Regions from separate parts of the Metapseudomonas boanensis genome, predicted to be linked through region 2. Evidence: predicted binding sites of a transcription regulator. Region 2 holds the regulator's gene; the other holds the start of a gene.
What was found. Region 2 encodes FliA, which starts transcription of late flagellar genes. Its sites were predicted from a motif close to CTAAAGTTTNNNNNNNNNNNGCCGNTAA; they were not measured.

Region 1: OXH74_RS05625 (methyl-accepting chemotaxis protein) is a predicted target of FliA. The motif match lies at 1,559-1,586, and genes of this name have one in related genera.

Annotation. Positions count from the first base shown of each region.
Region 1 is NZ_CP113889.1:1,213,171-1,216,554, forward strand. Features, by position in the region: gene OXH74_RS05625 (methyl-accepting chemotaxis protein) at 1-1,527, opposite strand, end outside; gene OXH74_RS05630 (adenylosuccinate synthase) at 1,683-2,978, opposite strand; gene OXH74_RS05635 (ATP phosphoribosyltransferase regulatory subunit) at 3,082-3,384, opposite strand, start outside.
Region 2 is NZ_CP113889.1:5,134,279-5,137,662, reverse strand. Features, by position in the region: gene flhF (flagellar biosynthesis protein FlhF) at 1-648, shown strand, start outside; gene fleN (flagellar synthesis regulator FleN) at 711-1,553, shown strand; gene fliA (RNA polymerase sigma factor FliA) at 1,550-2,296, shown strand; gene OXH74_RS23960 (chemotaxis response regulator CheY) at 2,379-2,753, shown strand; gene OXH74_RS23955 (protein phosphatase CheZ) at 2,773-3,384, shown strand, end outside.

The sequences.
Region 1 (3,384 bases), 1.8 Mb from region 2:
AAAGCCTCGCCCGCTTTCCCCAGCCCGCGCCGCCTCGATGGCAGCATTGAGCGCCAACAGATTGGTCTGCTCAGCGATGCCGTGGATGACAGACAGCACCATCTCGATCTGCTCGCTCTGCTGCGCCAAACGCTGAATGACTTCGGCTCCGTTCTGGACACGCTCTTCCAAGGCCTCGATCAGTCCACCGACCTTGCGAGCGATCGCCGCGTTGTCCTGGGCCGCCTGGCGAATCTCGCCGACCTGGCGCAAGGCGCTTTGCATCGCCTGGCTTTCCGACTGCGCCTCGGCAACCATGCCAGCCAGGACATGCAGGCTGCCCTCCACCTCACTGCGCTGACGCTGCGCCGCCGACTCAGCCGCCAGGCTGCGCTCGGACAACGCCTTGATCTCGACCCCGGTCTGCCGCGCGACATCGCCGGCCTCCCGAACGATCGGCTGCAGCTTGTCGACGAAGCGGTTCACCGCACTGGCCATCTCGCCGAGCTCATCACGACTGTCCAGCTTCACGCGGCGAGTAAGATCACCCTCACCCGCCGCCAGGTCGTCCAGAGCAACGATCAACAGGCGCAGCCGGCTGACCACTCGCCACCCCAACACCACTGCCAGCACCAGCAGCGCGCCCAACCCGACCAGCGCCAAGCCTAAGCCGACGCGCCAACGGAGCTGATCCGCCGCCGACTCCACCGCATCACGGGTACCGGCACTCATGTTGCCGGCCGCCTCACGCGCCGACTGCAACCGTGCAGTCAAGGCTGCACTGCTTTCCGTAGCAGCACCTGTCAGACTGTCCCCAACCAGCTCGCCGCCGCTCGCAATCAAGGCATCGAAACGCTTGTCCAGCGCATTGAGCTGCTGCTCGACAGACGCCGTGGAGACCCCCAGCCGAACCTTACCAATCTCAACGCCGTTGGGACTGATCGTAGCCTCGACCAGATAGACCGACGGGTCGCTGGCTGCCGCATGGAGCACCTTATCCAGGGCACGCTGCCCCTCCCCCTTGGCCAACAGCGTCTTGATCTGCGGGTTCTCTCGGTTGAGATAACGGGTCAGGTGCTGGCCATCCGCACCGTCGTAAACGACGAAAAGAACATTGGGATTGCGCTGGGCGCGGCGGGCGAACTCGGACAGCGTCGGCACATCGCTGTCCCACATGGCACGCGGGGCCACAGCAGCGAGCAACTGCGCCAGGTCATTGGCCGACTCCTTGAGGTTCTGCTCCAGCGTCTGCCGCAGCTGCCCCTGCTCCTGCTGCAAGCGCTGGCTGAGCGCAGCGGAAAGACGCTCGCGGGTCCTGGTCGAAAGCGCTCCCAAGCTACCGGAGACCTCCTGCCCCGCCTGCTCCAGCTCGGCCGCCAGGCGCTGGGTATCACCCCCCAGGCGCACCGCGAGCTCATCCACCAGGGCACTGACGGTGCTTCGGGTCAGAACAACGGCCACCAACACTTGCACCAGCAGGGCAAGCCCCAGAGCGATGAAGGCAGGACGCAACAAACGACTTTGCAGCAGCGACAAGATGGCTGGCACGACGATGGACTCCTCAACAACCGTTACCGCTGTAACGGCGACAACCGGGATTTATTGAGTCCCCGCAAAGTGCGTGCCGACCAGTAGCACGATTATCCGCATTGCCAGAACGACGAAGGGCCGCACTAGGCGGCCCTTCGGGAGAGTCTGGCGACTCAGGCGTAGGGATGACGCAGCACGATGGTCTCGTTTCGATCCGGGCCGGTGGAGATGATGTCGATCGGCGCACCAACCAGCTCCTCCACACGCTTGATGTAAGCGCGGGCATTAACCGGGAGTTCTTCAAGGCTCTTCGCACCAACGGTGGAATCGCTCCAGCCCGGCAGATCTTCGTAGACCGGCTGGAGGCCGATGTAGCTGTCGGCATCGGTCGGCGCATCGATCAGCACTTCGCCGTTCTGGTCCTTGTAGCCGGTGCAGATACGGATGGTTTCCAGCCCATCCAGAACATCCAGCTTGGTCAGGCAGAGACCGGAGATGCTGTTGATTTCGATGGCGCGACGCAGGATCACCGCATCGAACCAGCCACAACGACGGGCGCGTCCGGTCGTGGAGCCGAATTCATGACCGCGCTTGGCCAGGTAGGCGCCAGTTTCGTCGAACAGCTCGGTCGGGAACGGACCGGAACCTACGCGAGTGGTGTAGGCCTTGGTGATACCGAGGATGTAGTCCAGGTACAGCGGTCCGAAGCCGGAGCCGGTGGCGGTGCCGCCAGCGGTGGTGTTGGAGCTGGTGACGTAGGGATAGGTGCCGTGATCGATGTCCAGCAGCGAGCCCTGGGCACCTTCGAACATGATGTAGGCGCCCTGCTTGCGCAGCTGATGCAGGCGCGCAGCCACGTCGATCATCATCGGCTTGAGCAGTTCTGCGTAGGCCAGAGCTTCGTCCAGAGTCTTCTGGAAGTCGACCGCCGGCTCCTTGTAATAGTTCTGCAGGACGAAGTTGTGGTAATCCAGCAGCTCACCCAGCTTGGCGGCGAAACGCTCGCGATGGAACAGGTCGCCGATGCGCAGCCCGCGGCGGGCCACCTTGTCCTCGTACGCCGGGCCGATCCCGCGACCGGTGGTGCCGATCTTGGCGTCACCACGGGCCTTTTCACGGGCCTGGTCCAGCGCTACGTGGTACGGCAGGATCAGGGTGCAAGCCGGACTGATGCGCAGGCGCTCACGCACTGGCACACCTTTCTCTTCCAGCTTGGTGATTTCACGCAGCAGCGCATCGGGCGCGACAACGACGCCGTTGCCGATCAGGCACTCGACGTTCTCGCGCAGGATGCCGGACGGGATCAGGTGCAGCACCGTCTTTTCACCGTCGATCACCAGGGTGTGACCGGCGTTGTGGCCGCCCTGGTAACGCACGACAGCGGCAGCCTGGTCGGTCAGCAGATCGACGATCTTGCCTTTACCCTCATCACCCCACTGGGTGCCCAGGACCACGACATTCTTACCCATAACACTTGTCCTCTTCGCGGAAGCTCGATGCCGGCAGCAGCCGGCGGAAAACTCGGAAACCCGTTACTGACCGGCCGCCTCGACCGGTCGTGAATTTACCTTCCTAGGAAAGCGGTACTACCTGCCAGCGCCCGCCCTGCAGGCTCAGCTGGCGATCACAACCCACTTCCTGAGCATCGGCCAGCCCTTGCCCCGGCAGGGACTGAACCACGCGCACACCTTCGGCACGCAGGCGCTTTACCTCTCGCCAGAGGTAAAGATCGTGGCTGTCCGGGGCCCAGACGCCCGGCAGCTCTTGCGCCTGCGCCATACTGCCGAGGGTCACCAGCGTCTTCAGGTCGGTAGAGAAGCCAGTAGCCGGACGAGCACGACCGAAATCGGCGCCGATATCGTCATAGCGACCGCC
Region 2 (3,384 bases):
GTCGGCCCTGCCGGCGTGGGCAAGACCACCACCCTGGCAAAGCTCGCTGCGCGTTACGTGCTGAAGTACGGTGCCCAGAGCATTGCCCTGGTCAGCATGGACAGTTACCGAATCGGTGCCCAGGAACAGTTGAAGACCCTGGGGCGTATTCTCAACGTCCCGGTAACCCTGGTCGATCCCGGTCAGTCCCTGACTCAGGCCCTCGCACCGCTGGCGCGAAAACGTGTCGTGCTGATCGATACCGCCGGCCTGCCGGCCAACGATCCGGCCTTGGCCATGCAGCTCGAAGCACTGGCCAGCCGTGGTGTGAATGCCCGAAATTATCTGGTGCTGGCCGCCACTAGCCAGAACCAGGTGCTCAAGGCCGCTTACCACAGCTACAAGCGTTGCGGCCTGTCCGGCTGCATCCTGACCAAGCTGGATGAGTCGGCAAGCCTGGGCGAGGTTTTGGGGCTGGCCATCGGCCAGCATCTCCCGGTAGCCTATCTGGCTGACGGGCCTCGAATTCCGGATGATCTGCAGGTTCCGCGCAGCCACCAGCTGGTGAGCCGCGCCGTCAGTCTCCAGGCGCCGGAAGACCCGAGCGAAGAAGCCATGGCAGATATGTTCGCCGGCCTTTACCAGAATCCGGCGAGACGTGTCGGTTGAAGAATCCTGAGCTGCTCGTATCGGGCAGTCCTAGACAGCCAAGTGGCCCAGTCCCTAACAAGGTGTTTGAAATGGGTAATATGCATCCCGTACAGGTGATCGCGGTGACCGGCGGCAAAGGTGGCGTCGGCAAGACCAATGTGTCGGTGAACCTTTCCCTGGCGCTGGCCGAGCTAGGCCGCCGGGTCATGCTGCTGGACGCTGACCTCGGCCTGGCCAATGTCGACGTCCTCCTCGGTCTCTCGGCTAAGCGCACCTTGGCCGATGTCATCAATGGCGAGTGCGATCTGCGTGACGTGCTCCTTCAAGGCCCTGGCGGTATCCGCATCGTGCCGGCGGCTTCGGGCACCCAGAGCATGGTGCACCTTTCGTCGATGCAGCATGCCGGGCTGATCCAGGCCTTCAGCGATATCAGCGACAACCTCGACGTGCTGGTCATCGATACTGCCGCCGGCATTGGCGACTCGGTCGTGAGCTTCGTTCGTGCCGCGCAGGAAGTGATCGTGGTCGTCTGTGACGAACCCACGTCCATCACTGACGCCTACGCGCTGATCAAGTTGCTCAACCGCGATTACGGCATGAATCGTTTCCGGGTGTTGGCCAACATGGCTCACAGCCCCCAGGAAGGCCGCAACCTGTTCGCCAAGCTGACCAAGGTCACCGACCGCTTCCTCGACGTCGCACTGCAGTATGTGGGTGCGATTCCCTACGACGAATCGGTGCGCAAGGCCGTGCAGAAGCAGCGAGCCGTCTACGAGGCGTTCCCGCGCTCCAAGTGTTCCCTGGCATTCAAGGCGATTGCGCAGAAGGTCGACAGCTGGCCGCTGCCGGCGAACCCGCGCGGCCACCTTGAGTTCTTCGTCGAACGCTTGCTCAGGCAGCCCGCTGCGGATTCTCCCGTATGACACCAGCGAGCGGACTGCGTATGTACAGTAAGACTCAGGCGCGGGACTCGCAGCACCAGTTGATCGAACGCTATGCCCCGCTGGTCAAACGCATCGCCTATCACTTGCTGGCGCGTCTGCCGGCCAGCGTGCAGGTGGAAGATCTCATGCAGGCCGGGATGATCGGCCTGTTGGAGGCCTCGAAGAAGTATGACGGCGGCAAGGGGGCGAGTTTCGAGACCTACGCCGGTATCCGGATTCGAGGCGCGATGCTGGACGAAGTGCGCAAGGGGGATTGGGCTCCGCGCTCGGTCCACCGCAACACGCGCATGGTCAGCGACGCCATTCGCACTATCGAGGCGCGGACGGGGCGTGATGCCAAAGATCAGGAGGTCGCTGCCGAACTTGGATTGAGTCTCGATGACTACTACGGCATCCTGAGCGACACCTTGGGCAGCCGTTTGTTCAGCTTCGACGACCTGTTGCAGGACGGCGAGCACGGCGGGTTACCCGAGGACACCGGTGTCACCCAACTCGAACCTTCGCATGACTTGGAAGAAGAACGTTTCCAGGCCGCGCTGGCCGATGCCATCGCGCACCTGCCGGAGCGCGAACGCCTGGTTCTGGCGTTGTATTACGACGAAGAGCTGAACCTGAAGGAAATCGGTGAAGTGCTTGGGGTAAGCGAATCGCGAGTCAGTCAGTTGCACAGCCAGTGCGCAGCACGCCTGCGTGCCCGGCTCGGCGATTGGCGTGCGCGCTGAATGGCGTACCGGTTTGACGATTGAATGACGTACCCGGAAGAGGGGCGTTTAAGACTGTACGGAGGTCGACTTGGACAAGAACATGAAAATCCTCATCGTTGACGATTTCTCGACGATGAGACGCATCATCAAGAACCTCTTGCGCGACTTGGGCTTCACCAATACCGCCGAGGCCGACGACGGCACCACGGCGTTGCCGATGCTGCACAGCGGTAATTTCGATTTCCTCGTGACCGACTGGAACATGCCCGGCATGACCGGCATCGATCTGCTGCGCGCGGTGCGCGCCGATGACCGCCTGAAGCACTTGCCCGTGCTGATGGTCACCGCTGAAGCCAAGCGCGACCAGATCATCGAAGCGGCCCAGGCCGGCGTGAACGGCTACGTCGTCAAGCCCTTCACTGCTCAGGTATTGAAGGAAAAGATCGAGAAGATTTTCGAACGGGTCAGTGGCTAGTGCCGGCCGCGAGGGTGCCATGGACCAGAATCAAGCAATGCTGGGAGACTTCGAGTCGACCCTGAAAGACCGTGCGCGGGAATTGGTGGATAGTCTCGAGCGAGGCAATTTCACCGATGCAGTACAGCTCATCCAGGAGCTCAACCAGGTCCGTGATCGCGGCCTCTACCAGGAAGTCGGCAAGCTCACCCGCGAACTGCATAACGCCATCGTCAATTTCCAGATCGACCCCAAGCTGCCCCTCGCCACCGAGATGTCGCAGATCGCGGATGCGACGGACCGTCTTTCCTACGTGGTGCAGATGACCGAGCGTGCCGCCAACCGCACCATGGACCTGGTGGAGGAGAGCACGCCGCTGCTGGGTGGACTGAGCGACGAGGCGCAGCAATTGGGCGAGGAGTGGGGGCGTTTCATGCGTCGGGAAATTGGCGCTGACGGCTTCCGCGAGTTGGCCCGTCGCATCGAGCAATTCCTTACCCGCAGCCAGCGGGATACCGGCACTCTGTCCGGCAAGCTCAACGACATCCTGCTGGCACAGGACTACCAGGACCTCACCGGCCAGGTGATCAAGCGCGTGACGCAGTTGGTCACTGAAGTGGAGAGCAACCTGGTCAAGCTCGTGTTGATGGCC